Regions from separate parts of the Nocardioides panzhihuensis genome, predicted to be linked through region 2. Evidence: riboswitches for the same ligand, from Rfam matches in the RefSeq annotation. Region 2 holds a riboswitch; the other holds the start of a gene.
The links. Region 2 has a riboswitch for S-adenosylmethionine ahead of BJ988_RS16965 (aminotransferase class V-fold PLP-dependent enzyme). Riboswitches for the same ligand answer to the same signal wherever they lie in the genome.
Positions count from the first base shown of each region.

Region 1: another riboswitch for S-adenosylmethionine. It lies ahead of thrC (threonine synthase); the one in region 2 lies ahead of BJ988_RS16965 (aminotransferase class V-fold PLP-dependent enzyme).

Region 1 is NZ_JACBZR010000001.1:4,332,437-4,346,849, reverse strand. Features, by position in the region: gene BJ988_RS20625 (DUF3263 domain-containing protein) at 1-221, shown strand, start outside; gene BJ988_RS20620 (LytR C-terminal domain-containing protein) at 222-740, shown strand; gene otsB (trehalose-phosphatase) at 833-1,693, shown strand; gene lon (endopeptidase La) at 1,778-4,126, shown strand; SAM riboswitch class I at 4,298-4,435, shown strand; gene thrC (threonine synthase) at 4,447-5,739, shown strand; gene BJ988_RS20600 (SGNH/GDSL hydrolase family protein) at 5,873-6,787, shown strand; gene BJ988_RS20595 (HipA domain-containing protein) at 6,784-8,022, opposite strand; gene BJ988_RS20590 (helix-turn-helix domain-containing protein) at 8,022-8,267, opposite strand; gene BJ988_RS20585 (AMP-binding protein) at 8,360-9,973, opposite strand; gene BJ988_RS20580 (AMP-binding protein) at 10,062-11,630, opposite strand; gene BJ988_RS20575 (RNA polymerase sigma factor) at 11,648-12,913, opposite strand; gene BJ988_RS20570 (YciI family protein) at 12,913-13,260, opposite strand; gene BJ988_RS20565 (YciI family protein) at 13,257-13,619, opposite strand; gene BJ988_RS20560 (Pls/PosA family non-ribosomal peptide synthetase) at 13,747-14,413, shown strand, end outside.
Region 2 is NZ_JACBZR010000001.1:3,566,218-3,580,630, forward strand. Features, by position in the region: gene leuS (leucine--tRNA ligase) at 1-232, opposite strand, end outside; gene lplB (lipoate-protein ligase small subunit) at 679-1,734, opposite strand; gene BJ988_RS16965 (aminotransferase class V-fold PLP-dependent enzyme) at 1,772-3,091, opposite strand; SAM riboswitch class IV at 3,136-3,249, opposite strand; gene BJ988_RS16970 (transglycosylase domain-containing protein) at 3,343-5,856, opposite strand; gene katG (catalase/peroxidase HPI) at 6,022-8,172, opposite strand; gene BJ988_RS16980 (transcriptional repressor) at 8,198-8,629, opposite strand; gene BJ988_RS16985 (MFS transporter) at 8,691-9,872, opposite strand; gene BJ988_RS16990 (DUF222 domain-containing protein) at 10,571-11,725, shown strand; gene BJ988_RS16995 (IS110 family RNA-guided transposase) at 11,940-13,025, shown strand; gene BJ988_RS17000 (protein kinase domain-containing protein) at 13,987-14,413, opposite strand, start outside.

The DNA of each region.
Region 1 (14,413 bases), 770 kb from region 2:
TTGACTTCGAGCGCCAGTGGTGGAAGTACGCAGGCGCCAAGGAAGCCGCCGTGCGTGAGGCGTTCAACATGTCGGCCACCCGCTACTACCAGGTGCTCAACGCCCTGATCGACAAGCCGGAGGCCCTCGAGGCCGACCCGCTGCTGGTGCGCCGGCTGCGACGGCTCCGCGCGGCCCGGCAGCGTCAGCGCTCGGCGAGACGGCTCGGTTTCGAGGTCTGAATGACCGGCTGCGTACGTCCTTCGAAGGGGGAGCGCGGCGTCGCGCTCCCCACACCTGTCATCGCTCTGAGCGTCGTGGCCGTCGTCATTGCCGTCGTCATCTTCTGGGTGACCGGGGGCGACGACGACCAGGGCAAGGAGGTCGCCCAGGCCGGTGGCAGCCCGTCGGCATCGGCATCGGCTTCGCCGCAGGCGGCCAAGACCGAGACGAAGAAGCCGGCCAAGGCCGAGCCTTCGCCCGTCGACCGCGCCAAGATCAGCGTCGAGGTCTACAACAACAGCAACATCGGCGGCCTGGCCGGTGAGGTCGCGGCGAAGGCCACGACGGTCGGCTGGAACGTCGTGGGCGAGGACAACTGGATGGGCTCCATCCCGGAGAACACCGTGTACTTCCCGCCTGGGATGAAGCGCGAGGGCCAGCAGCTGGCCGACGATCTCGGCATCAAACGCACCCATCTGTCGGTGGAGGGCTCGATGAAGGGCGACCGGCTGACGGTCGTGCTGACCGGAGCTCTCTGAGGGTTCCCGGCCGTTCTCGACGGCGTGTGATCTGTCGCACGGCCACCCTCGCCCCGTCGGCTCTGGGGTCGTTGTCGTGTCACAGTTGATGCATGGCCGAACTCCAGTCCGTTGGCACCGAAGGCGAGCAGAAGTACGCCGCGGTCGTGTCCGCTGCCGCCGAGACCCTCGTCGGGCTCGACTTCGACGGGACGCTCTCGCCGATCGTCGAGGACCCCTCTACGGCGCGGATCCATGAGGACGCCGCGTCGGTCCTGATCGGTCTCGCCTCCCGGGTGAAGGCGCTGGCCATCGTGACCGGCCGCCCCGCCGGGCAGGCCGTCGAGCTCGGCGGACTGGACGCGATCGCCGATGCGCTCGCGGAGATGGGCAAGGAGATCTATGTCTTCGGGCAGTACGGCAACGAGCGCTGGAGCGGCTCGGACCGGGTCGTCGTCGGCCCGCCGCCGCCCGAGGGGCTGGCTGCCTTCGAGGCGGCGCTGCCGGAGGTGCTCTCCGCCCACGGGGCGCAGGACGCCTATATCGAGGAGAAGGGGCTTGCTGTCGGGGTGCACACACGCCGGTTCCCCGACCCCGACGGACTCGCCGAGCGCCTGCTCCCGCCGCTGGCCGAGCTGGCCGCCGAGCACGGCCTGATGATCGAGCCCGGCAAGCAGGTCATCGAGGTGCGCGCCCCCGGCATGCACAAGGGCCGCGCGATCGACACGCTGGTCTCGGAGGTCGCGCCCGGCGCGATCCTGTTCGGTGGCGACGATCTCGGTGACATCGAGGCGTTCGAGGCCGTCAGGGCTTGGGGTGAGACCACCGGATCGCCCACGCTTCTCGTCTACTCCCACGCGGGTCCCGACCGAGGCCCGCTCGCTGGGCTGGCCGACCTCGAGGTGGCCGGGCCTGAGGGTGTGCTGGGGCTGTTGCGGGGCCTGAGCGCCGACGCAGCCGGCGCCGTCCGCTGACAGCGAACAGACTAACCGGAGGGAACATCCGGTTGCTCCCAGAAGTTGAGCGGGTATCACTCAACTTCTGTAGGAGGGTCCGTCATGGACAAGCTTCCCGTGCTGTTCGTCTCCGACGCCGTGGTCCTGCCGGGCATGGTCGTGCCGATCGAGCTCGACGAGGCCGCGCAGGCTGCCGTCGACGCTGCCAGGGCCGGCTCGGAGAGCCGGCTGCTGGTCGCGCCGCGGCTGGGGGACCGGTACGCGACGTACGGCGCCGTCGCGACGATCGAGCGCGTCGGCCGTTTCCGGGGCGGTGAGCCCGCGGCGGTGCTGAGGGCCGACGGCCGCGCAAAGATCGGCGCCGGTGTGACCGGCCCCGGCGCGGCCCTGTGGGTCGAGGTCGAGCCCGCGGTCGAGACCACGACGGAGCACGCGAAGGAGCTGGCCGAGGAGTACAAGCGGCTGGTCGTCGCGGTGCTCCAGCGTCGCGAGGCCTGGCCGGTCATCGACCAGGTCAACCGGCTGACCGACCCGGCCGAGATCGCCGACACCGCCGGCTACGCGCCCTACCTCGACGACGAGGCCAAGCGCGAGCTGCTGGAGACGCCGGACGTCACCGAGCGCCTCGAGAAGGTGATCGCCTGGGCGAAGGAGTACATCGCCGAGTCCGAGGTCACCGACAAGATCGCCGAGGACGTACGCGAGGGCATGGAGAAGACGCAGCGGGAGTTCCTGCTGCGCCAGCAGCTCGCCGCGATCCGCAAGGAGCTCGGCGAGGGCGAGCCCGAGGGGTCTGACGACTACCGGGCCCGCGTCGAGTCGGCCGACCTCCCCGAGGCCGTACGCGAGGCCGCACTGCGCGAGGTCGACAAGCTCGAGCGTGGCTCCGAGCAGAACCCCGAGACCGCCTGGATCCGCACCTGGCTGGACACCGTGCTGGAGCTGCCCTGGGGTGTGACCACGGAGGACTCCACCGACGTGACCGCCGCGCGCGAGGTGCTCGACGCCGACCACCACGGCCTCGACGAGGTCAAGGACCGGATCGTCGAGTACCTGGCGGTGCGGGCCCGGCGCGCTGAGCGCGGGCTGCAGGTCATCGGCGGCCGGGGCTCCGGTGCGGTGGTGCTGCTCGCCGGCCCGCCAGGAGTCGGCAAGACCTCCCTCGGCGAGTCGGTGGCGCGGTCGCTGGGTCGGAAGTTCGTCCGCGTCGCGCTGGGCGGTGTCCGTGACGAGGCCGAGATCCGTGGTCACCGACGCACCTACGTCGGCGCGCTCCCCGGACGGATCGCGCGGGCCATCAAGGAGGCCGGCTCGATGAACCCCGTCGTCCTCCTCGACGAGGTCGACAAGGTCGGCTCCGACTACCGGGGCGACCCTGCGGCCGCGCTGCTGGAGGTGCTCGACCCGGCGCAGAACCACACCTTCCGCGACCACTACCTCGAGCTCGATCTCGACCTCTCCGACGTCCTGTTCGTCGCCACCGCCAACGTCGTCGAGCAGATCCCGTCGGCGCTGCTCGACCGGATGGAGCTGGTCACGATCGACGGCTACACCGAGGACGACAAGGTCGCCATCGCCCGCGACTTCCTGCTGCCCCGGCAGCTCGAGCGCGCCGCGGTGACCTCCGAGGAGGCCACCGTCACCGACGAGGCGCTGCGTGAGCTGGCGGCGAACTACACCCGCGAGGCCGGCGTTCGCCAGCTCGAGCGGCTCATCGCCAAGGCGCTGCGCAAGGCGGCGACGAGGCTGGCCACCGGGGCGGAGCACGTCGAGATCGACCTGGACAACCTCAAGGACCTGGTCGGGCGGCCGCGGTTCACTCCGGAGTCGGCGGAGCGTACGTCTGTGCCCGGTGTCGCCACCGGACTGGCAGTCACGGGCCTCGGCGGGGACGTGCTCTTCATCGAGGCGTCCGCGGCGGAGGGCTCTGCTGGATCTTCGGGGACCGGGCTCAACATCACCGGTCAGCTCGGCGAGGTGATGAAGGAGTCCGCGCAGATCGCGCTCTCCTTCGTACGCTCGCACGCCGCCGAGCTCGGCGTCGACCCGGCCGTGCTGGACCGCTCGCTCCACGTCCACGTGCCCGCGGGCGCGGTCCCCAAGGACGGGCCGAGCGCCGGGATCACGATGGTCACCGCGCTCACCTCCCTGGCGACCGGTCGCCCGGTGCGCAGCGAGGTCGGCATGACCGGTGAGGTCTCCCTCTCCGGGCGGGTGCTGCCCATCGGCGGCCTCAAGCAGAAGCTGCTCGCCGCCCAGCGAGCCGGCCTGACCGAGGTCTTCGTGCCGCAGCGCAACGAGCCGGACCTCGACGACGTCCCCGACGAGGTGAAGCAGGCGCTGACGATCAACCTGGTCAGCGACGTACGCGACGTCGTACGTGGCGCGCTCGCGCCTGCCGAGGGCAGCGCTGAGCTCGGGGCCGAGGTCGGGGCCGCGCACGCCGCCTGAGGTGTAACACGCTGTTCGTAGGACTATCCGGTCGTTCTGAACGACCGGATAGTCCGTGTAACAGCGTGTTACAGCAGGTAGGGGAGCCCGTCGGTCCGGATGGTGGACGCCTGGTCCGCGGAGTGGGACCCGCGTGTGCTGGCGGCGGGCTGCCTGCCGTACGATCGGTATTGCTCATCGAGAGGGACTGAGGGAACGGCCCTGAGAAGTCCCGGCAACCGCCACGAGCCTCCTCCCACCTGTGGGCGGGTCGTGGAAACGGTGCTAATTCCGGCCCGGCGCGAGAGACGTGATCGGGGAAGATGAGGAGGAGGTTTCTCATGAGCGCTGTGACATCGGAGCCCAACGGCACGACCACGGAGAAGAAGGGTCTGCGCGAGGGTGCGTTCGGCAACGCCTCGGCGCTGTCGTGCCGCGAGTGTGGCAACCAGATCGAGCTCGGACCGCACTATGCGTGTCCGGAGTGTTTCGGGCCACTTGAGGTGGCCTATGACTTCCCGGCCGTGACCCGCGAGGAGATCGAGGCCGGCCCCCGCAACATCTGGCGCTACAAGGCGCTGCTGCCGGTGCCCGACGACATCGAGCAGAGCCCCAACACCGAGCCCGGCTTCACCCGGCTCCTCGAGGCGAAGAACCTCGCCCGGGAGCTCGGCATCGAGAAGATCTGGGTGAAGGACGACTCGACCAACCCGACCAACTCCTTCAAGGACCGTGTCGTCGCGTGCGCGCTGAGCGCTGCCCGCGAGTTCGACGCCAAGGTCTTCGCCTGCCCCAGCACCGGCAACCTGGCCAACGCGGTCGCGGCCGCCGGCGCCCGGGCCGGGATCCCCACCGCCGTCTTCATCCCGAGCAACCTCGAGCAGCCCAAGCAGGTCAACTCCGCGGTCTTCACCGACAACCTGATCGCCGTCGACGGCAACTACGACGACGTCAACAAGCTCGCTCAGGAGATCGCCGCTGAGGAGGACGGCTGGGCGTTCGTGAACGTCAACGTACGTCCCTTCTACGCCGAGGGCTCCAAGACGCTCGGCTACGAGATCGCCGAGCAGCTCGGCTGGCGCCTGCCCGACCAGATCGTCATCCCCGTGGCCTCCGGCTCGCAGCTGACCAAGGTCGACAAGGCCTTCAAGGAGCTGGTCAAGCTCGGTCTGGTCGAGGAGAAGCCCTACCGGATCTTCGGCGCCCAGGCGACCGGCTGCAACCCGGTCGCGACCGCCTTCAAGGCCGGCGTCGACGCCATCCGTCCGGTCAAGCCCGACACCATCGCCAAGTCGCTGGCCATCGGCAACCCGGCCGACGGCATCTACGTCCTCGACGCCACCCGCTCCTCCGGTGGCGCCGTCGAGGAGGTCACCGACGACGAGATCCGCTCGGCGATCGTGCTCCTCGCTCGCACCGAGGGCATCTTCACCGAGACCGCCGGCGGCACCACGCTCGCGGTCACCAAGAAGCTCGTCGACAACGGTCTCCTCGACCCGAGCCTGGAGACGGTGATCATCAACACCGGCCACGGCCTCAAGACCCTCGACGCGATCAGCGGCATCGTCGGCCCTCGCGCGACCATCTCCCCGAACTACGACGCCTTCGAGGCGGCCGGCCTCTCCCAGGCGTAGGGGCTGTCCCTTCGTCAAGGTATGCAGGTGAAGGCACGCTTCCCACGCGGAACTCCGCACGGGAAGCGTGCCTTACTCTGCATACCTCGACGAAGGAACCGGACGTTCACATACGTCAGGTACACAAAGGAATGTGAACACCGCGAAGACGAGTGAAGAGGCCAGGTGGCTCGGTATGGTCGCCGCCACTGCCGGGGTCGCCGGCGCGGTCGGTGTGGTCGGGGCGGCGGCCGGTGCCGGGCTCGTGACGTTGCTGAAGAGACAGGCCGCGCACGCGCGCGACGTGATCGGAAAGCCCCTCGGCGAGGAGGCCATCGACGCCGACAAGGTCTACAAGAAGACCTACGGCGGTACGCCGGTGGAGCTGCTCGTCCTCGGCGACTCGATGGCCGCCGGGCTGGGTGCGGAGACCAAGGGCGGCACCCTCGGCGCACGGCTGGCCAAGGGCATCGCCAAGGCCCTGCTGAGACCGGTGCGGCTGCGCACCGCTGCGGTCGTCGGGGCCGAGACCTCGATGGTCCCCGCGCAGGTCGAGTCGCTGCCCGACGACTATCGGCCCGACGTCGCCGTGGTCATCGTGGGTGGCAACGACGTCACCCACCGGGTGCCGCAGAAGGACTCCACCCGTGTGCTGGGCGAGGTCATCGACGCGTTGCGGGAGCGCGGCGCCGAGGTCGTCGTCGGGACCTGCCCCGACGTGGGCGCGGTCCGGCCGCTTCCGCAGCCGCTGCGCTCGCTCGGGCGTAGGATCGCCAAGCAGCTGGCCGAGGGTCAGCGGGAGATCGCGCTCGCCCGGGGCGCCTACGTCGTCTCGCTCTCCGACGTCGTCGGCCCGTTCTTCATCACCAACCCCGACGAGATGTTCGCCATCGACCACTTCCACCCCAGCGCCATGGGCTACAAGCGCACCGCCAAGGCGATGCTGCCCTCGATCCTGGCCGCCCTCGGACACGTGGAGCGGGTGCCCTTCGGCCACCACCTCCCCGGGCTTGCTGGGCCCCTTGAGCCGCCTGATTCCACTGAGTCTGTCGGGCCGGTCGAGCCCTAGGAGGCCGCTGCGACTCGCTCATCGACGACGGCCCAGGCCTCAGCCGAGACACCCGGGTGAGCACTTCGGTCGATGTCAGCAAGCGCCTCGGCGAGGTCGGCGACGATCGTGTCGACCACTAGTCGGGCGCGGCGCTCTGGCAGGCCCCAGGATCGACCCTCCGCGACCAGATCATCGGCGGTGACATCGCTGACCACGAACTTGCCGTTGACGTCCAACGCGAACCGCCGGTTGTCCCGGCGGTGGTGGAGATGCATGGAGATGTCGTAGGCCGGGCTCAGGGTCACGCTCCCGTCGACCCGGCGGATGAACGAGATGTTCTTCGCGTGCATGTCGGTGTTGCCGATGAGGTGGGAGAAGGTGGCCAGCCGCAGGAGATCGTCAGGGTTCCCGCCGTCGAGGCGGATCACGTCGGCTGCGTGTCGCAGAGAGGGCAGCCTCGAACCCCACTGGAACTTCCGGTTGGGATCCAGGGTGTTCAGCCCGATCGCCTGAGCGAGATCCTCCTGGTGGATCCGAGGATGTGGTCCGTCGAGATCCCTGTCGTAGCGGGAGACCGCGATGGCACGTACATCCTCGAACTCCAGGACCTTCGCGTCGACGCTGGTCAGGCCCAACATGCGGGCAAGTGTCAGGGAAGCGACCTCGGTGTCGACGACATCAGCGATGGCGGACTCCGCTGGGCCTCCTCGCTTGATGATCCAGGTCGATGGGGCGCCGTCTTTGCAGGCGAACCAGATGCCGTCCTCGTGGTGGGCGGCGATCTTCGGGACCATTCCCGGAAGACTGACCGACTCGACGGTCGTCCCGAACGCGCCCGCTGGCGCGTGTTCGTCCGCGTGACGAATTCGGTCGGCGAGCTGGTCCTGCGTCAGTGGCACATATCGCCCTTTGGCGGTCGGGTCGTCTGCCCCTTCGGTGACGAAGATGGCCGCGCCGGTCGTGTCGCGGCCGTACGACCGGATCATCGCGAACGAGTCGTCCGGCGGGACGCCTGCACTCATCGCATGGTTGGTCCGAGCGTTCCCTTCTGGGAGAAGTCCGTCCAGATAGTTCTTGACCAGTGCGGGAACCGGCACGTCGCCGATCGTCAGCTTCGCCGACAGCAGGCGCGTGCCTTCGGGCCAGCGTTCCTGCGACTCGTCGGTCCAGGACAGGGCCAGTCGGCCGTCGTACGCCTCGGACAGGGTGGCGATCCGAGTGCCATAGATCCAGATGTCGAGCGGATCGCGCATCAGCGTCGCCCGTTATCGTCGACCTGGGCATGAATCTCGACGTGGGCCCCGAGCTCTCTGAGCAGCTCGAAGATGCGCGTGGCGTACAGGTTCGGTTTCCCGGACTCGAGCTCATAGATGTATCGGCGCGAGATGCCGAGCGCCTCTGCGAGCTCGTCCTGCGTCACGCCGCGCTTCGCCCGAAGGCGGGCGAGGGCCTGGCCGAGTGCTTCTGGTGACCTAGCGGTGAGGCGATAGTCCGCCACGATCGACTCCTATGGGCTGATATCAACTCATTCGATGAATGCGAGGATATCAGCCCATAGGGCCTGTGGGCTGATATCAGCCCGCGAGGCGTCTACTCGGCGTCCTCCTCGTCCGGGCCCCTCCCGCCATTGCTGAGCCCGCCGGTGCTGAGCAGGTCGGCGGTGAGGCCGGTGGCGGCCCGGTAGTCCACGGTCCCCGCAGGCGTACGCGGCACCGACTCGACCAGCAGGACGAGCTTGGGCTCGTACGACTCCCCGAGGACGTCGCGGGCGTGCTTGCGCAGGTCGGCGGCGGTGGTCTCGACCGAGGGAGCCAGCTGCACCAGGGCCGCGACCTGCTGACCCCAGCGCGGGTGGGGCATGCCGAAGACCGCCGCGTCGATGACGTCGTCGTGCGCGAGAAGGACGCCCTCGATGGTCTCGGGATGGATCTGGAGGTCGCCGGTCCGTACGAGCGTGGCTGCTCGGCCGAGCAAGGTGATCGAGCCGTCCTCCTCGCGGCGGGCGAGGTCGCCGGGGAAGGTCCAGCGTCGGTTGTCGATCAGCTTGATCGCGGTGGCCGAGCGGGCGTTGTCGTTGTAGTAGCCGAGCGCCGCCGGGCCGGAGCGCGCCAGCAGCCCCTCGACCCCGGGGGCCGCCGGGGTCAGGTCGGGGTTGAAGACCTGCACCTCCGGGCCGACCATGAACCGCGGCTCACCGGGGGCGACGGTCGACCCGTCGTCGGCACGGGACCCGGTCACACCGGTCTCCAGGGTGCCGTAGGAGTCGACGATGACCCGGCGGGCGAACGCGTTGCGCAGGACCGAGAGCACCCCGTCGGAGAGTGGCGCGGCGGTGTTGGAGACGCCCGCGAGCGAGCGCAGCGGCCAGCGCTTCTTGCTGGTCAGTCGCGCCGCCGCGACCGGTCGCGCCTGGGCGTCGCCGAGAAGCGTGATCGCGGTCGCGCCGGTCTTCTCGGCGAGGTCGAGGAAGGCCTCCGCCGAGAACGTCGCAGAGGTGTCGAGCACGGCGGTGCCGCCGGCGACCAGCGCCCGCAGGAGCAGCAGCTGGCTCTGCCCGTGCAGCAGCGGCCCGCCGGCGAGCAGGACGACGCTCGAGGCACGGGCGGCTGCCTCGGCGGCGAGCCCCGCGACCGAGGGGATCGGCGCGTTGTGGCGGACCGTGTTCAGCGCGGCCCAGATCAGGTCCTCCTGGCGCCAGACCGCGCCCTTGGGGGTGCCGGTGGTGCCGGTGGTGAAGATGATGTGCCAGTCGCCGGGGGTGCGTCCGACCGTCGGCCGTTCCTTGGACGCCGCGGCGACCTTGGCGTCGTAGTCGGGGCCGAGGACGACCCGGTGGTCCAGCTTCAGGTCGAGCTCATCGAGGTCGGCGGTGAACTCGGGCGAGACGATGGCCGCGACACAGTCAGTGGCGGCGTACGTCCGGGCGAGCTCGTCGCGCCGGTAGGCGTGATTGATGTTGACCGGGATCGTGCGGGCCTTGAGGCACCCGTAGAGGGCGTCGACCCACTCGATCCGGTTGGTCGCGTGGACGGCGACCTGGGCGCCCGGCTCGAGCCCGATGCTCAGCAGGTGGTTGGCCAGGCGCGTGGCACGCTCGTCGATCTCGGCGTACGTGTAGGCGCGCTCGGTGGTGATGACTGCCGGGCGGTCGGGGATGGCATCGGCCATCGCTTCCAGGATGTCGGGCAGTGTGAGGGGGATCACGGCGGACACAGGGCTTCTGCGCCTTCCAATTGGTAGGGCCAGGGGTAGCGCCGTACGGCACGGAGCCGTACGTCGGATCACCCGGTCGTCACGTACGCGCCTCGAGCAGCTCGGCGGCGACCGTAGCGCTGGCACGATAGTCCACCTTGCTCACCGGCGTGCGAGGGACTCGCTCCACGAGCAGGATGTCCTTGGGCACCTTGTAGGCGGAGATCAGGCTGCGACAGTGCTCTCGGAGTGCGTCTGTCGAGGTCGCGGCCCCTTCTCGGAGCTGCACGAGGGCGGTGACCTGCTGGCCCCAGCGCTCGTTCGGGGTGCCGACGACCGCGGTGTCGAAGACGTCGGCGTGGCGCAGCAGGACTGACTCGACCTCCTCGGGGAAGACCTTCTCGCCGCCGGTGTTGATGCAGCCCGAGCCGCGCCCAAGGACGGTGATCGAGCCGTCCTCCTCGCGCCGCGCGAAGTCGCCCGGGATCGACCAGCGCTGCCCGTCGATCTCCTTGAAGGTCGCTGCGGTCTTGGCCGGGTCGTTGTAGTAGCCGAGCGGGATCGCGCCGGTGCGCGCGAGCATCCCGGTCTCGCCCGGTGCGCACGGCTTCAGCTCGATGTCGAAGACCTGTACGTCCATCCCGACCTGGAACCTCGGCGCGGCCTGCGCGCCCTCGTTGCCCTCGTCGACCTGCATGCCGGTCGCCCCGGACTCCGAGGCGCCGTAGGAGTCGAGGATGTAGCGGCCCGGCAGCGCCTCCCGCAGCTGGGTGCGAACGCCGGCGGAGAGCGGGGCGGCGCCGTTGGAGACCGCGAACAGGCTGCTCAGGTCCCAGCGCTCCGGCTCGCGCAGGATCGCCTCTGCGACCGGGCGGCCCATCGCGTCACCGAGGAAGGTGAGCGAGTTGACCCCGGCGGCCTGGACGAGGTCGAGGATCGTCTCGGCCGACCAGGCGGGCTCGGTGTAGAGCGAGACCGTGCAGCCGGCGACATGGCCGTTGCCCATGATCCATTGGCTGCCGCCGTGCATCATCGGACCGCAGGCCAGCAGCACCATCGGCGACTCCTGCGCCGCGGCCTCCTGGGCGAGCTGCTCGACGGTGTCGAAGGGCGCTCCGAAGCGGCTCGCGTTCATCGCGGCGCGGATGATGTCCTCCTGGCGCCACACGACGCCCTTCGGCATGCCGGTGGTGCCGCCGGTGTAGATGACGTAGCGGTCATCGGGGCTGCGCTCGATGTCGGGACGCTCCTTGGAGGCGGCAGCGACCGCGGCGTCGTACTCCTCGCCCATCACCAGGGTCGGGATCCCCAGATCGAGCGCCGCGACGGCCTCGACGTGCTCCGGTCCGATGATCGCCGCGACCGCGTCGGAGTTGCGGTAGAGATGGTCGAGCTCGTCGTGGAGGTACTTGTGGTTGATGTTGATCGGCACCGCTCGCGCCTTCATGCAGCCGTAGAAGGCGTCGACCCACTCGATCCGGTTGCGGGAGTGGACGGCGACGTGGTCGCCCGGCTCGATGCCCTGGCCGATGAGATGGTTCGCGAGTCGGCTGGCGCGCTCGTCGAGCTCGGCGAAGCTGTAGGCGTGCTCCATGGTGAACACGGCGGTGCGGTCGGGGATGGCGTCGGCCATCGCCTCGAGGATGTCGGGGAGAGTGATCGGGGTCACATGAACGAGTGTGGCAACTAGAACGTGTTCTCGTCTAGCGATTGCGAGGCAAAACCTGTCAACGCGCCCCGTCGACGGTCGAGGTCGGCCCGCTCCGGTCCGTGTGTGCACAGCGCGATGGCCTCCTCGTAGGCCTCGACCGCCGCAGCGTGACGACCCGCCCGCTCCAGCAGCTGTGCCCGTACGGCGGGCAGCCGGTGCCCCGGGAGCGCGACCGACTCCAGCGCCCTGAGCCCGGCCTCAGCGCCGTCGGCCTCGGCGACCGCGACGGCTCGGTTGAGGCGTACGACCGGGGTGTCGTGCAGCGTGAGCAGCTCGTCGTAGCGCTCGACGATGCGACCCCAGGCGGTCGCCTCGGAGCTGGGCGCGACGGCGTGCTCGGCGGCGATCAGGGCTTGGAGCAGGTAGGGCGCAGGTGGTGCATGGGCGAGCGGGGTGAGGATCGCGAGTGCATCGGTGATCTCCTCGAGGCGCCAGGTGGTGCGGTCCTGGTCGGGAAGCAAGACGGGGCTCCCGTCGGCGCCGATCCGCGCCTCGCGGCGTGAGTGCTGCAGCAGCATCAGGGCGAGCAGGGCGTCGACCTCCGGATCGGGCGCCGGGAGGACGGTCCGCAGCACGCGGACCAGCCGGATCGCCTCGCCGGCGAGGTCCCTGCGTACGACGTCAGGGCCGGTGCCGGGCGCGTATCCCGCGGTGAACGCGAGGTAGGCGACCTCGGCGACGATGCCGACTCGGTCGGCGAGGTCGGCGACATCGGTGGGGACCTCGAAGGAGGCCCCGGCCAGACGCTTTCGCGCCCGGGTGAGCCGCGCCGCCATCGTTGCCTTCGACTGCAGGAAGAGCCGCCCGATGTCCTCGGTGGCGACACCGAGGACCAGCCGGAGAGTGAGCGCGGCGGCAGCTTCGCGAGACAGCGTCGGATGGGCGCAGAGCAGCACCAGCCGCAGCCGTTCGTCGGTGATCGCCTGGCCGCCGGCCCCGAGGGGCACCGTGGCCAGGACCTGCTGCGCCTCCTGGGTCACTGCCGCGTCCACCGCGAGCAGCGGCATCTTGCGGGCCAGCACCTCCTCCGAGCGCATCCGGTCCACGATCCGCCGCCGCGCGGTGGTGAGCAGCCAGGCCGGCCCGTTGTCCGGATCGCCGTCGGCCGTCCAGTGCCGGGCCGCGGCCTCGAACGCGTCGGCCAGGCCGTCCTCGGCCAGGTCGAGACGCCGGAACTGCGCGACGAGCAGGGCCAGCAACCGCCCCCACTCGTCGCGCAGCAGGGTCTCGACCAGAGACATCAGCTGAGCTTCACCTCCAGGCACGGCCGGATCTCGGTCGCGAAGCGCTTCGGCAGCAGGTCGGCGAGCTCCGTCGCGTCGTCGATGGTGGGCACATCGATGAGGATGAAACCGCCCAACTGCTCGACCGACTCCGCGAACGGTCCCTCGGTGACGGTTCCGTCCGTGTGGATGGTCCTTGCGGTCTCTGGGCGGCCGACCGCGTCGCCAGCGAGACGTGTGCCGCGCTCGACGAGTGCCTTCTCGAAGGCGATGAAGTCTGCGTGCGCCTGGTCGCGTTCATCCTTGGACAGGGCGTCCCAGCGATCGTGGTGGTCGGGACCGCCCAGGAGAAGGAGGAAGTTCATGACATCCCCTCGTGCTCGACGATCTCGCGGATCTCGAGCGCCGTCTCGAGCTCGGCGAGGACCTTGCAGCACTCGAGCATGTCGGCCGCGTCGTCGGTCTCGATGACGTAGAAGCCGGTGACGTGCTCGACCGTCTCGGCGTAGGGCCCGTCGGTGATGACGATCCCGTCGTCGGTCTTGCGCAGCGTCTTCGCCGCGCTGGAGTGGTGGAGCTCGGCGCCGCCGGTGACCTTGTGGCCGCGCTCGGCGAGCAGCTTGGCGAACTTGCCGTGCACCTCGTAGCCGGCTGCCTTCTCCTCCGACGTCGACTCGGCCCAGAAGGCCTCGTTCGTCGGCAGCAGCACCATGTATCTGGTCATCGTGATCCCTTTCGTCCGCTCGAATGAGTCTGTCACCGGGGATGACGGGTGGGACGAGAACAAATCGACAGCGAGAAAGAAGGAAGATGTACGTCATCCGTTCAACTCGCCCCGGAAGGCTCCGCGTGTGACCGACCCCCTGCTGCGAGGAGACCTCGCGCCCGAGCCTCGGACCCTCGTCGACATCTTCCGCGCGACTGCGGCCCAGGTTCCCGACGAGCCGGCCGTCGACGCGGGCAACGGCCTGCTGACGTACGCCGAGCTCGAGGAGGCCGCCGACGGGCTGGCCGCCGAGCTCAACGCCGCCGGGATCGGGCCGGGTGACAAGGTCGGGCTTCGGATCGCAAGTGGCACCACCGACCTGTACGTCGCGATCCTCGGCATCCTCTGCGCGGGCGCCGCCTACGTACCGGTCGACGCCGACGACCCCGAGGAGCGGGCCAGGCTGGTCTTCGGCGAGGCGCAGGTCGCCGCGGTCGTGACCAATGACCTGCGGGTCACCCTGTCTCCGGTGGTCGAGCCTGACGAGACCCGGGAGCCGCGTGAGCCGGAGGAGCCCTCGACCGAAGACGACGCCTGGGTGATCTTCACCTCCGGGTCGACAGGCACGCCCAAGGGCGTCGCGGTCACCCACCGCAACGCCGCCGCGTTCGTCGACGCCGAGTCGCGCCTCTTCCTCCAGGACGCCCCGATCGGGGTCGGGGACCGGGTGATGGCCGGTCTCTCGGTCGCCTTCGACGCGAGCTGCGAGGAGATCTGGCTCGCCTGGCGCTACGGCGCCTGCCTGGTTCCGG
Region 2 (14,413 bases):
CGTAGCCCTTCAGCCACCAGTAGCGCGCCAGCACGTCGTGCAGGGCGGTCACCTCGGCGTGGCCCATGTGCAGGTCACCGGAGGGGTAGGGGAACATCGTGAGCGCGTAGCGCTTCTCGGCCCCGTCACGCTGGCCGGCCTTGAACGGCTCCAGCTTCTCCCAGATGGGGCGCCACTTGTCCTGCAGCTCCACGACGTCGTACGTCGCCTGCTCAGCCTGCTCCTGCGTCATTGGTCTTTCGTCCTTGTCGAGTGTCGTGCGTCAAGACTGCTTCTGGAATGAGCCCTACAAATGAGAAGGGCCCCTCACATGGAGGGGTGGCCGCGTGACCGGGGTGTGTCCCTCAGGGTCAGCGCGGCTGCCTAAGAAGCAGGACAGACATCTGCATGTCCCCAGGGTAGCCGACCACCGCCGCCATAGTCATTCGCAGTCCTGCCCTACCCCCGCAGCCGACGACGTCGACAGGGTCGAAGTCCTCTAGAAAGGCACTTTCCATACCCCATGAGTTCCACCCTGCAGATCGACCGACAGAAAATAGCCACAGAGGGGGCTTCACCTATTGCGACCCCATATCTGGGCGTGCCAAACTGGCGGCGCTCCGCTGCTCGTGATGTCGGTCGTGAATGAGGACCCCCCCATCTCATCCAAGGAACGCTCCGAGCAGCGGAGTCCAACTTTTAGGGCACTCTCGCGCGCCAGGCCGCGGTCCCGTGCTTGCTCTCGACCAGCGCTGCCGCCTCGTCGATCGTGGCCTGATCCAGGCCGACGTACGCAGCCCCGAAGCTCTGCTCGAACTCGGCCAGCAGCGCGTCGATGACCTTCTCGCGGCTCAGCCCGGTCTGCGAACGAATCGGGTCGACCCGCTTGGCAGCGCTCCTGGTGCCCTTGTCGGACATCTTCTCCCGGCCGATCCGGAGCACCTCGAGCATCTTGTCCGCGTCGATGTCGTAGGCCATCGTGACGTGGTGCAGGACCCCGCCCGGGATCCGCTTCTGCGCGGCGCCGGCGATCTTGCCGACCGGCGAGGCGATGTCGTTCAGGCCGGCGTAGGCGGCCTCGATCCCGACGCTCCGCAGACCCCGGAGCACCCACTCGTCGAGGAACGCGTAGGAGTCCTGGAAGGACATGCCGGCCACGAGCGTGTCGGGCACGGCGAGGCTGTAGGTGATCGTGTTGCCCGGCTCGATGAACATCGCGCCTCCGCCCGAGACGCGGCGTACGACCTCGATGCCGTGACGCTCGGCGGCGGCCTCGTCGACCTCGTTGGACAGCGACTGGTAGCTGCCGATCACGACCGCGCTGCTGGCCCAGTCCCAGAACCTCAGGCTGGGGGCGCGACGGCCCTCGGCGACCTGGCGGACGATGACCTCGTCGAGGGCCATCTGCATCCGCGGCGGCAGCGGCCCGGTCTCCATGATCTCGAGGTCGAGGTCGTCCCAGGTCGTGGCCCGGCCGAGCGCCCGCAGCACTGTCAGGGCGATGTCGCGGGTGCCGAAGCCGACCAGGTCAGCATCCCGGGCGGCAGTGTCGAGGACCGCGGTCAGGTGGTCGAGGGACACGTCGGCCGACTGCCCCTCCAGCGCCGCGGTCAACCACCCGAGCGCCTCGTCGGGTTCCAGGAAGAAGTCGCCCGAGAGGACGACATCGATGATCTTGTCCGCGGAGACGGTGGCGTCGACGACGACCAGCTTGCCGCCGCGTACCTTCCGCTCGCCATGCACTCGTTCGCTCACATCTTCTCAACGCCGTGAGCGCGCGGTTTCATCCCCTCTAGACGGTCGCTCCGCACGATCCGGCGGTGTCGGCGAGCCGGGTGAGACCGACCGGCCCGACGAGCGGGCGTGGGTCCTCGGCGAGCGTCCAGGCGCCGTCGACGGCGACGTAGTCGCCCCGGACGTCACCCGCCAGCAGGGACCGTACGCCGGCCAGCAGCCGGTCCACGTCACCGACCGCGGTCCCGATGCCGATGCTGGCGCGGACGGCGCCACCGCTGAGCCCTAGGCGCTTGAGGAGCGGCTGGGCGCAGAATCGGCCGTCGCGTACACCCAGGCCGTGCTCGGCCGAGAGATAGGCGGCGACCCTGCCCGGCTCGATGTCGTCGACCGTGAACGTCACGACCCCGACGGGCTCGTCGGAGTCGGGCCAGAGTCGCAGGACCTCGACCCCGTCCAGCGCGGACAGGCCGGCCTCCAGCCGCCCCCTCAGCGACGCCTCGTGGCGGTCCAGCTCGGCGGGATCGAGGCCGCCGAGAGCCGTGCAGGCAGCGGCCAGTGCGGCCGCGCCGACGACGTTGGGAGAGCCGCCCTCGTGACGCGCCGGGGCAGGCTGCCACGTCGTCTCCCCCACCTCGACGTCGTCGACCGCCCCTCCCCCGGCGAGGTAGGGAGTGCCGACGTCGAGCCAGTCGCGGCGCCCCACCAGGGCGCCGGCGCCGTAGGGCGCGTAGAGCTTGTGGCCGGAGAAGGCGACGTAGTCGGCACCGGTCGCGGCCAGCGAGAAGTGACGGTGGGCGAGCAGCTGGGCTCCATCGACGAAGACGCGGGCGCCGTGGGCGTGAGCCAAGGTGACGATCTCGGCGACCGGCAGGGCCTCGCCGGTGACGTTGGAGGCTCCGGTGATCGCGACCAGGGCGTAGCCGCCTCGGGCCAGCTCGCCGGCGAGAGCGTCGATCGTGCCGGCGAGCGTCTCGCGCCCGGCGACGGCGGTCACGCCCGCCTCGACGCGGTGCCACGGCAGCAGGTTGGCGTGGTGCTCGATGTCGAGGACGAGCACGCGGCCGGGTACGCAGCCGGCCAGCAGGTTCACCGCGTCGGTCGTGTTTCGGGTGATGACGGTGACATCGTCCTCGCGGGCACCGACGTAGGCGCCGACGGTCGCGCGCGACTCCTCGTAGAGGGCGGTCGAGACCTGGGACAGGTAGCCGGCGCCGCGGTGGACGGAGGCGTACCAGGGCAGGACCTCGGCGACCCGGTCGACCACGCTCCGCAGCGCCGGTGCCGAGGCAGCGACGTCGAGGTTCGCGTACGTCGTGGTGGCGCCGTCCAACAATGGGACCTGGGTCTTCGAGCCGACGAGCGGAAGCAGGGACATGGGGGCACCCTTCGGGGTCATGGCTTCCCAGGGCTGCCCGGCGAAGCACGCGCTTGCCCACGCCACCTCGGCGAGGGCCAGGTCGTCACCCGGAGCACCCCGCCGCGTGGGAGGGTTGCCCGCCAGCAAGCCGGGGCTTCGCGCTGGCAGTCGTGACCTTCGCCGAGGATGGTGCCGGAGAACCCAGTGCCCCCGCAAACCGACCGTCTCGCTACACGGACACAAGTCTCGCGATTCGGACGGTCAGCGCGTCAGTCGCCACCTCGTCCCGGGCGACCGCCGTCTCCCCAGCCGTCTCCGTTTCCTTCGTCACCGTCGCCGCCACCGTCGCCGCCGTCACAGGCTCCGAAGAACTCCGCGATGGGGTCGCAGTCCTCTTCGCCCTCTTCGTCACCTTCCCCCTCCGGCGGCGGAGGCGGAGCGATCAGATGGGCCTCGTGACCGGACTCGGGATCCTGGCCATCGACGTAGACAGGCTCGGGGAAGCTCTCGACGTCCTTGCCCTCCATGGCCTTCCCCATGATCGCCGCCCACGTCTCGGTGGGATAGTCGGCGCCGAAGTAGGACGGCATCCAGCCGCCGTCGAGCTTCCCCTCGCCGTTGCCGCGCGAGTAGCGAACAGCGGTGGCGACCTGCGGGGTGAACCCGGCGAACCACGATGTGCACACGTGTTGCGACTCGCCGCAGGTGGCGGTGCCGGTCTTGCCGGCCACGGGATGACCGATGGTCTGGGCCTTCTGACCCGAGCCGCTCTGCACCACACCCTGCATCGCGTAGGTCACGTCGGCGGCGACGTCCTCGGAGATCGCGTGCCGCCCGTTCTTCCTGCCGTTCCAGCTGTAGAGGACGTTGCCGGCGCGGTCGCGCACCTTCTTCACCACGTGCACATCGTGGCGGTAGCCGCCGTTGGCGATCGTGGCGTAGGCGTTGGCCAGGTTGATCGGGCTGACGTTGGCCCGGCCGAGCGCGATCCGGTCGTCGGTCTTGTGGTCGAAGTCGGTGGTGGTGCTGGGGATGCCCGGAAACTTCGGGTTCGGCTTCGCGGGTGCGAGACCGGCAGCGACCGCGGTGTCGTAGATCGCCTTGCGACCCGCCTGGGGGCCTCCCATCGACTCGGTCATGTCGATGTAGGCCGTGTTCACCGACTGCTCCATCGCCTTGAGCATGGTGATGTGCCGGCCGTAGTCCATCCCGTCGGCGATCCCGGCCTGCTCGCCCTCGTTGACGACCTCGGAGCCCGCGTAGGTCGTGAACGGCGAGTCGCCCGCCCAGGTCGACTTCAGCGAGTAGCCCTTGTCGATCGCAGCGGCGGTGGCGAAGACCTTCATCGTCGACCCGGCGTGGCCTCCGGTCGCGGCCCAGTTGTGCTGGCTGTCGAGGTAGTCCTGGCCGCCGTAGAAGCCGAGGAGCGCACCTGACCCGACGTCGACGGACGCGGTCGCCACGTGCAGTGCGTTCTTCTGCTCGGGGTCGCCCTTGACGTACGCCTTCCGGTTCTTCGGCTTCACGGTCTTGGCCGCACTCGCCGAGGCCTTCATCACCTTCGGCGAGAGCGTCGCGGTGATCCTCAGGCCACCGCTGTCGATCTTCTCCTCGGTGAACAGCGGCTTGCCCCGGGCGTCGGTGAGGCCGAGGAGCTCGGCCTTGATCATGGTGAGCGCGTGACCGCGCTGGCCGCCCAGTCGGCTCGGCACGGTCTTCTCGGGGAACTTCGGCAGCGCGCCCTTCACCTTGTCGGCGTCGGCCTGCTTCAGATAGCCGAGGTCGACCATCCCGGAGAGGACGTACTGGTAGCGACCGAGCAGCTTCTCCGCGCCCCGGAACTTCGCGCTGGCGGGGTCGAAGCCGGCCGGGTTGTTGAGGATGGCCGCCAACGCCGCCGTCTCCTGCAAGGACAGGTCCTTCGTGGGCTTGGCGAAGTAGGCCTTCGCGGCAGCCTCGATGCCGTAGGCGCCGCGGTTGAAGTAGATCGTGTTGAGGTAGTCGGTGAGGATCTGGTCCTTGCTCTTCTGCCTGGTCAGCTTCAGCGCGATGACCGCTTCCTTCAGCTTGCGCGAGTAGGACCGCTCGGAGCTGAGGTAGTAGTTCTTGACGTACTGCTGGGTGATCGTCGACGCGCCACCCGAGGTGCCCTCGGTCGTGTTCGAGAAGGCCGCGCGCAGGATGCCCTTGACATCGACGCCGCTGTTCTCGTAGAACGTACGGTCCTCGGCGGCGACAACGGCGTGCTTGACGGTCTCGGGGATCTCGTCGGCTTCCAGCTTGATCCGGTTCTGGTCGCCGTCCTGGTAGCGGCCGAGCTCGGTCTTGCCGTTGCTGTAGTAGACGAACGAGGTCTCGACCTCGAACGCCGCGTTGGGGTCCGGCACCGAGATCCGGTTGTACGCCACGATCGCCGTCACCGAACCGATCAGCGCGAGCGTCAGAAAACCGACCAGAGCCACCTTGGCCGAAAGCTTGCCCCAGCGCCGCCAGGTCGCGGATCGCGGGCTCCTCGACCCTGAGCTTCCCGATGCCGACCTCTTGGCCGCCGCCTCCCGGGCCGCTGCCAGCTTCTCGGTCGCCCAGACCTTGGCCGGCTCGGCCCTGGCGAGCCAGTCCCGAGCCGAGGACGGCTTGGGCTCCGCACGACGCGCTCCGGGACGGCTGGCCGTCGCGGCAGGCCGTTGGCCGGTCGGGATCGAAGGGGCTGGAGGGGCAGGCGGCCGCCACGACGGCGGCGGACCGATAGGACCTTTCGGAGGCTCGGGTCTCCGTTGTTCCATTGCTCCACCTGACATAGACAGCAGATTCCCTCGCGCATGGTGCGAGAGGCCCGAGACGGCGGCCGTTGATCCTACCGGGGCGGGTATGACAACGGAGGCCGACCCCGAAAGGTCGGCCTCCGCGTCAGTCGTACGCCGCGGCGTACTGCCTCAGATCCCTGGGGATCAGCGCTTCAGGTCGAAGCGGTCGTTCTCCATGACCTTGACCCACGCCTTGACGAAGTCGTTGACGAACTTCTCCTTGGCGTCGGCGCCGGCGTAGAGCTCAGCGATGGCGCGGAGCTCGGAGTTGGCACCGAAGACCAGGTCGACGCGCGAGCCGACCCAGCCGTTGGTGCTGGTGTAGGTCGACTCGTCGGCGGACGGGGTCCACTGCTGGTCGTAGTCGAGCAGGTTGACGAAGAAGTCGTTCGTCAGCGCGCCCGGGGCCTTGGTGAAGACACCGAGGTCGGAGCCGTCCCAGTTGTTGCCGATCACGCGCAGGCCGCCGGTGAGGACGGTCGCCTCCGGGGCGGAGAGGCTCAGGAGGTTGGCGCGGTCGATGAACAGGAACTCCGAGGGCAGGTTCAGGAACCCGGAGTCGTAGTTGCGGAAGCCGTCGGCGACCGGCTCGAGCCAGGCGAAGTTCTCCTCGGAGGTCTGCTCCTGGGTGGCGTCGACGCGACCGGCCGTGAACGGCACGGTCACCTCGTAGCCGGCGGCCTTCGCGGCCTGCTCGACACCCACGCCACCGGCGAGGACGAGTACGTCGGCGAAGGAGACCCCGGTCTCGGCCGCGATCTGCTCGTAGGCCGCGATGACCGGCTTGAGCTCGTCGGGCTGGTTGACCTTCCAGGAGACCTGGGGCTCGAGGCGGATCCGGCCACCGTTGGCGCCACCGCGCTTGTCCGAGCTGCGGTAGGTGGCCGCAGCCTTCCAAGCGGTGGAGACGAGCTGCTGAGCGGTCAGACCGGACTCGGCGATCGCCTTCTTGGCAGCCGCGATCGCGGCGTCGTCGGTCGCTGCCGAACCGGTCGGGAGCGGGTCCTGCCAGTCGAGGTCCTCGGCCGGGACCTCGGCGCCGGCGTAGCGGCTCTTCGGGCCCATGTCGCGGTGGGTCAGCTTGAACCACGCGCGGGCGAAGGCGTCGGCGAACAGGGCCTGGTCGTCCTTGAAGCGGCGCGAGATCTCGCCGAACTCCGGGTCCACGCGCAGGGCGAGGTCGGAGGTGAGCATGCGCGGCTCACGCTTGCCCTCACCGTGTGCCTCGGGCACCAGGTCGGCACCGCCGTTGTTCTTCGGCTTCCACTGCTTGGCGCCGGCCGGGGACTCGGTGAGCTCCCAGTCGTAGGCGTAGAGGATGTGGAAGAACTCGTTGTCCCACCGGGTCGGGTGGTAGGTCCAGGTGACCTCGAGGCCCGAGGTGACCGTGTCGGGGCCGGCACCGGTGCCGTGGCCGTTCTTCCAGCCGAGGCCCTGGTTCTCCAGCGGCGCGGCCTCCGGGTCGGGGCCGATCAGGTCGTCGGGGTGGGCGCCGTGGGTCTTGCCGAAGGTGTGGCCACCGGCGATCAGCGCGACGGTCTCCTCCGAGCTCATCCCCATCCGGCGGAAGGTCTCCTTGATGTCCACCGCGGACTTCATCGGGTCGGGCTCGCCGTTCGGGCCCTCCGGGTTGACGTAGATCAGACCCATCTGGACGGCGGCCAGCGGCGCCTGCAGGTCACGGTCGCCGGAGTAGCGCTCGTCGTCGAGCCAGACCTTCTCCGGGCCCCAGTAGACGTCGTCGTCGGCTTCCCACACGTCCTCGCGACCGCCGGAGAAGCCGAAGGTCTTCAGACCCATGGTCTCCAGCGCGACGTTGCCGACCAGCACGAACAGGTCGGCCCAGGAGAGCGACTGACCGTACTTGGCCTTGACCGGCCACAGCAGACGGCGGCCCTTGTCGAGGGAGACGTTGTCGGGCCAGGAGTTGAGCGGCGCGAAGCGCTGCTGACCGCTGCCGGCGCCACCGCGGCCGTCGTGGCTGCGGTAGGTGCCCGAGGCGTGCCACGCCAGGCGGATCATGAACGGGCCATAGTTGCCGAAGTCGGCCGGCCACCAGTCCTTGGAGTCCGTCAGGACCGCGGCGATGTCAGCCTTGACGGCGTTCAGGTCGAGGGCCTCGAAGGCCGTCTTGTAGTCGAAGTCGGGGTCGACCGGGTTGGCCGCGGGGTGATGCTTGGCCAAGATCTTCAGGTTGAGCTTGTTGGGCCACCATTCCTGGTTGGCGCTGCCGACGGTCGGGTGAACGCGGCCGGCGTTCATGACCGGGCACTTGCTCACGGACTCTTCTGACATCAGGTTCCAATCCTTCTTGTTCGGATCACTTGCTGCGCTGGGCGGCCTGGCACTGCGGACAGGTGCCCCAGTAGATGACCTCGGCCTCGTCGACGACGAAGCCGTTGTCGTCCGACGCCGTCAAGCAGGGCGTATGGCCGACGGCGCAGTCGACGTCGGCGATGTTCCCGCAGGAACGGCAGACCACGTGGTGGTGGTTGTCCCCGACCCGGGTCTCGTAACGAGCCACCGAGCCGGAGGGCTGGATGCGGCGAACGATCCCGGCCGCCGACAGGGCGGCGAGGGAGTCGTAGACAGCTTGATGAGACACGTCCGGAAGCCGTTCGCGCACCGCGCCGAGAATGGTCTCGGTGTCGGCGTGCGCGTTCTCGGCGACAGCTCCCAGAACGGCCACTCGCGGGCGAGTGACGCGCAGGGAGGCACCTCTCAGCAGCTGCTCATAGTCCGCGTTCCCCACACCCCAGAGCCTACGCGAAATCTTGAATGAGTCAAGAAACGGGAAGAGAATTTCTGGCGTCTCAACCGGTCTTCACGGGGTCCAGAGCTGGTCGGGTGGCGAAGCGGCCGGCCATCAGCGGGATCAGGACGGCGACGGCGAGCGGGATGACGAACATCGAGCGTTCGCCGAAGACCTCGGCGACAGCGGCGATCAGCGAGGCGGCGGCGAGATAGCCGGCATAGTTGGCGAGGTTGACGCGGGCGATCGCCTCCTCGGCGTTGTCCGGGGAGATGTGGGCGGCGGCGACGAACGACTGCGGCGGGACCAGCGCCAGGCTGCCACCGAGGATGGCGAATCCGACCGCCGCCACGCTCCAGTGCGGGGCGGCGACGATCAGCACGAGCGCGCCGACGCCGATGACGCCGCCGATCCGGATCACCCGCTCCGCGCCGAAGCGGGCGACGAGGCGGTCACCGGGGAGACGTACAGCCAGGAGCACCAGCTGGTACGCGGCGTAGATCGCCGGCGCGACCGCCGCCGCGGCACCCAGGCCGTCGACGACATAGATCCCGCCCCAGGCGGAGGCCGCGGAGTCGACGAACCACATCGCGAACGTCGGCACCGCGACCAGGAGGAGGGGCAGCAACGGCAGCCTGGGCCTCGGTCGTCGCGTACTGCTGGTCCGTCTCTCCGCAGCGTCCACCGCCTCCGGCGGGAGCAGGAGCCGGAACGTGGCCGCGTTGGCGACCAGGCCGATGACGGCGATCGGGACCATGTCCAGACCAAGAGGTACGCCGAGGGCGATCGTCACGGTCGCGTAGACGGCGCCGAGGACGGCCGCCGCGCTCCACATCGCATGGAAGCCGTTCATCAGCGGGCGGCCGTACGCGTCCTGGGTGGCCGTGCCCTGCATGTTCATCGAGGCGTCGACGCCGCCGAGGAAGAAGCCGTAGACGCCGTTGAGGAGCAGCAGCGTCCCCATCGTCGGCGCGAACGCCGGCGCCACCGCGGCCAGCGAGGCCCCGCCGAGCATCAGCGAGAGAGTCGCCGCGCTGCCGACCCTGGTGGCGAGATGGCCGGCGGTGACGCTGCCGACCGCCCCGATCGCGGTGGTGACTCCGAGCACGACGAACACGTCACCGGCGCTCAGGTCGAGCTTTGTCGCGATCGACTCCAGCCTGGTGATCAGCGAGGCGAAGGTCAGGCCCTGGATCGCGAACGCGACGAAGACGGCTGCCCGGGCAAGCTGGAGTCGGGTCATCGGCGCATCCTTCGTTCGGGTTGCGCGAAGTCTGCACCTTTGAGTGTGTGGTGCGCATCTGTTTCGGGTGACTTCGCCACCCGGTGGTCGGCTTGTCGAGACCTCACCCCGCTGGTCGAGCTCGTCGAGACCTCACCCCGCTGGTCGAACTCGTCGAGACCTCACCCCGCTGGTCGAACTCGTCGAGACCTCACCCCGCTGGTCGAACTCGTCGAGACCTCACCCCGCTGGTCGAGCTTGTCGAGACCCCCTCGCCCCCGCTGGTCGAGCCGCCGGAGCCGCTAGGCGGAGGCGTGTCGAGACCAACACAGTTCCCTGCCGGAACGTCCCACCCCAAGGCCGGACAGGGCCGCCGACCCGACTTCGAGGGTCTTCTCGACCTGCCCCGGAGTCAAGGACGCCCTCCGGGCGCCGGCTCCGCCGGCCGCTTCGCGGTCCTTGACACCGGACCACGTCGAGAAAAAATTTGGCTGGCTATCGGGGCGGCGGCCCGGGTGTGGCGCAGCGCAATCTTGCTTCAGAACGGTGCTGTTGAACGGGCAGGAGGGCGGCCCTTCGAGCCACCTACCATCCACAGGTATGACGCCGTTCGCTGACCGCGAAAACATCGCTTGACCTGCACAAATAGGTGTTCACGAAGGCCGGGTCGGAGTAGAATCGGAGGCACTACGACACACCTTTGAAGGGAGGTGACAGCGATGAGCATCGACCACTGGGACACCAACCCTGGAGACCTCGTCTCGTCGGCTCTTGCTGCCATCGAAACCTCCCTCCAACAGCTCCATGCGATGGACCCGACCTACTGGCACACCAGCCAGAAGAAAGACTTCCTGGCCAAGGTGGAGAAGCTCCAAGCCCAACAAGCGGCGTTGACGCTGCGGGTCCTCGCTGCCTCCGGTGACATCGCCGCAGAGACCGGCGACAAAGACGCCTCCGCCTGGATGCGCGCCGAACTGCTCGTCGACAAAGGTGCCGCGCGATCGCAGATCAAGCTCGCCAACGCGGTGACGAAGTACGAGCTGGTCGCCGCCGGCCTCGCTGAGGGCATCGTCTCCGAGGCGAAAGCCCGGGTGATCACCAAGGCCCTGGACAAGGTCGACGCCGACCCGATCGCCACTGGTGAGGACCTGGTTCTCGCTGAGAAGCTGCTGGTCGAGTACGCCACCCAGTTCACAGCCAAGGAACTGCGGGTCGTCGGCAAACGGATCCTGCTCGAGGTCGACCCCGCCCGGTTCGAGGCAGCCGAAGCCAAAGCACTCCTCGCCGAAGAGGAACGCGCCCAGCAGAAGACCGCCCTGCGGGTCTGGGACAACCACGACGGCACCATCGGCTTCGACGGTGTCCTCCCTGTTTCGATCGGGATGCGCTTCAAACGGCTGGTCGAGGCCTACGCCCAACCCCGCAAGCAGCAGCTGGTCGACAAAGGCGCCCCGCTCCCGCCGTGGGAGCGGATGATGGGACAAGGCTTCGCCCGCCTGATCGAGACCATCGACCCGAATGTGCTGCCCCGACACGGTGGCGACGCCACGGTCGTGAATGTGGTGATCTCGCTCGAGGAGCTCCGCAAAGAGCTCGGCACCGCGACCCTCGGCTACGACGAGACCAACGGGACCACCATCACCGCTGCTGAGGCCCGGCGGATGGCGTGCAACGCCACCATCATCCCCTGGGTCCTCGGCGGCGACAGCGAAGTCCTTGACGCCGGCCGGGCCAGCAGGTTCTTCGTGCCGATCCAACGCAAAGCACTCCGGTTGCAGCAGAAGTGCTGCCAAGCCGAAGGCTGCGACATGCCACCGGAATGGTGCGACGCCCACAGAGAGGATGTCGGTGCGTCATCTCGTGTGGCGGCCTGACTCTGAGCGCTCATTGACGGCGCGAGCATGAAGCGCGCCTGTCCTGAAATGGATTGGTCGACCGTTGCACGAGGTGGCGTGCTGTCAGACCACCGGCACGCTGGGCGTGACTTGATAGGAGCCTGCTAGGAACACGCCCATCTCTGTGTTGTCCGCCCTGGCGATGCCGGTGGTCTGTCCATCCACCCGACGAGGAGAGGACGGCATCACCAGCATGACGAATCGAAGCGAGGATCGCGAGGTGATCGGCGGCGTCGATACCCACGGCGCCACTCACCACTGCGCTGCGCTCGACGCGCGAACAGGGAAGTTGCTGGGCGACAGCGAGTTCCCAGCAACTGCGAAGGGCTACGCCCAAGCCCTCAAGTGGCTGCAGCGGTACGGGAGGGTCGAAGCGGTCGGGGTCGAGGGAACCGGGTCTTACGGAGCAGGGCTCACCCGGTACCTCACCAGCCGCGACGTGGTCGTCATCGAGGTCGTCCGCGCGAACCGTCAGGCCCGGTATCTGCAGGGCAAGTCGGACCCTCTAGACGCGATCAATGCTGCGCGCGCCGTGCTGGCCGGCATGGCCACCACGGTCCCCAAGACACGCAACGGGAACGTAGAAGCGATCCGAATGATCCAAACCACCAGGCGCAGCGCCTCGAAAGCACGCAAGGCCGCGATCAACCAGATGCACGGCCTGATCTACTCCGCTCCCGAACCACTGCGCGAACAGCTGCGAGGGCTCAACCGCGCCGCACTGGTTGCCCGCTGCTTACGCCTGCGACCAACGACCTCAACCCAGTCCGGGGAGCTGACAGTCATCGCCAAGACGATGCTGCGCCGACTCGCACGGCGCGTTCAAGCTCTCGATGAAGAGATCGAGGAAGCCAACCAGCAACTCACAGAACTCGTTCAACACGCAGCGCCCGCCCTGCTCCAGGTCTTCGGCGCCGGACCTGAAGCAGCTGCGCAACTCCTGACCACCGCAGGAGAGAACCGCGACAGGATCTCAACCGAGGCCTCACTCGCACGCCTCTGCGGTGTCGCCCCGATCCCAGCCAGCAGCGGCAACACAACCCGGCATCGACTCCACCGCGGCGGCGACCGGAGAGCCAACTCCGCGATTCACATGATCATCATCAACCGGCTCCGATGGCACGAACCCACCAAGGCCTACGTCACCCGCCGCACCGCCGAAGGAAAGACCAAAAGCGAGATCATCCGATGCCTCAAGCGCGCGGCCGTCCGCGAGCTCTACCGCGCTCTCCTGACAGACCTCAACAAACCAGCCGCAGAGCACGAACCCGCCGCTTGACATGCATAGGAGCATCCATCTAGAACCCTGGGCTGCTGGCGGGAAGACGGATCTGAAGGACGGGGTATTGCTCTGTCCGCACCATCATCGTCTGGCGCACAACCCTGCCTATGTTCATGAGCGGTTGCCCGACGGCACGGTCCGGTTCGCCCGACGGTCCTAAACCGGCAAGTCGAGACCACACCGCCACGGCCATCCCGCCAAGACCCGCCTATGCGCGGGCACCTTCGCCTGCCCCGGGCCAGGGCGACCCGCTTGACCACTCGACGTGCACGGAGAGTGTGGCATAGCGTCAACGGTCCAGATCTCGTCGACGCTGGACGCCGGAGCGTGGAAGGACGCGCGCTCGCCTGCCGTCGACCAATTGCGACCGCACTCCTCGGCCCTGACTCCTGGAGCCCGCCTGCCCGTGCGGCCTGATGTTCCCCCTCGATCGGCGCGTTCTTCTCCGCGCGTCCTGATCCTTCCCCACGCGTGCAGACCTTCCCCACTCCCACGGAGGTTCCCCCACGCTCCGGAGAGTTGGGAAGCTCCGCGGTAGTGGGGGACAGTGCGGAGGAATGGGGAAACCCCGTCCTGCGGGTTGTCCACCGGTTCAGGCGGCCTTGTGATCGATTCACAAGGTCTTGCCCACTGGCGTAGGAACCGACGCCCCGGGTCCCCTCGCACCAGCAGCACACCTGCCACGACCCCCAGACCCGTGCCCACCCGAAACCGCTGCGCCAGACCCCGCCGCCGATCCGATAGCCAGCCAAATTTCTCGCCGGATCACGGTGTCAAGGATCGCCGCAGGCGACCGGCGAAGCCGGCGGCCGAAGGCCGTCCTTGACTCCGGGAACCGGCGTGAACACCATCCAATACAGGGTCGGCGGCCACCAGCCCAGGCGCCACAGCACCGCGCAGGGGTTTTCAGTCCGCCGCCGACATGTCAGCACAGCGACGGATGCCCCCACCGCGACCGCTAGCTCTGCTTGAGCAGCCCGTCGAGGATCTTCTCGCCGTTCTGGCCTTCGCCTTCACGGATGCCCTTGAACTCGTCGCGGAGCTGTTCCATCTCGCGCTTGGCGTTCTCACCCGTCTCGACGAGGTCTCGGATCTGGTCGATCTGGTCTTCCCACTCCTGGGATTGGCCGGCGTCGATGATGTTCCAGGTTTCCAGGTTCTCGCGCCAGCGGTCGAGCTTGTCGAGGCGGTTGAGGGTCTTGTTGTCCGACTTGTCGGTGGGCTTGTCGGCGGAGTTGTCGGAGTTGCCGGAGTCGTCAGAGCCGGAGGAGTTGTCGGAGCTGCGGTCGGTGTTGTCCGAGCCGTTGGCGTTGTCGGAGCTCTGGGACGGCTGGTCGGCCTCGGCAGGTGCGGGTTCGTACGCGGCCAGCCAGGAGGCGGCGAAG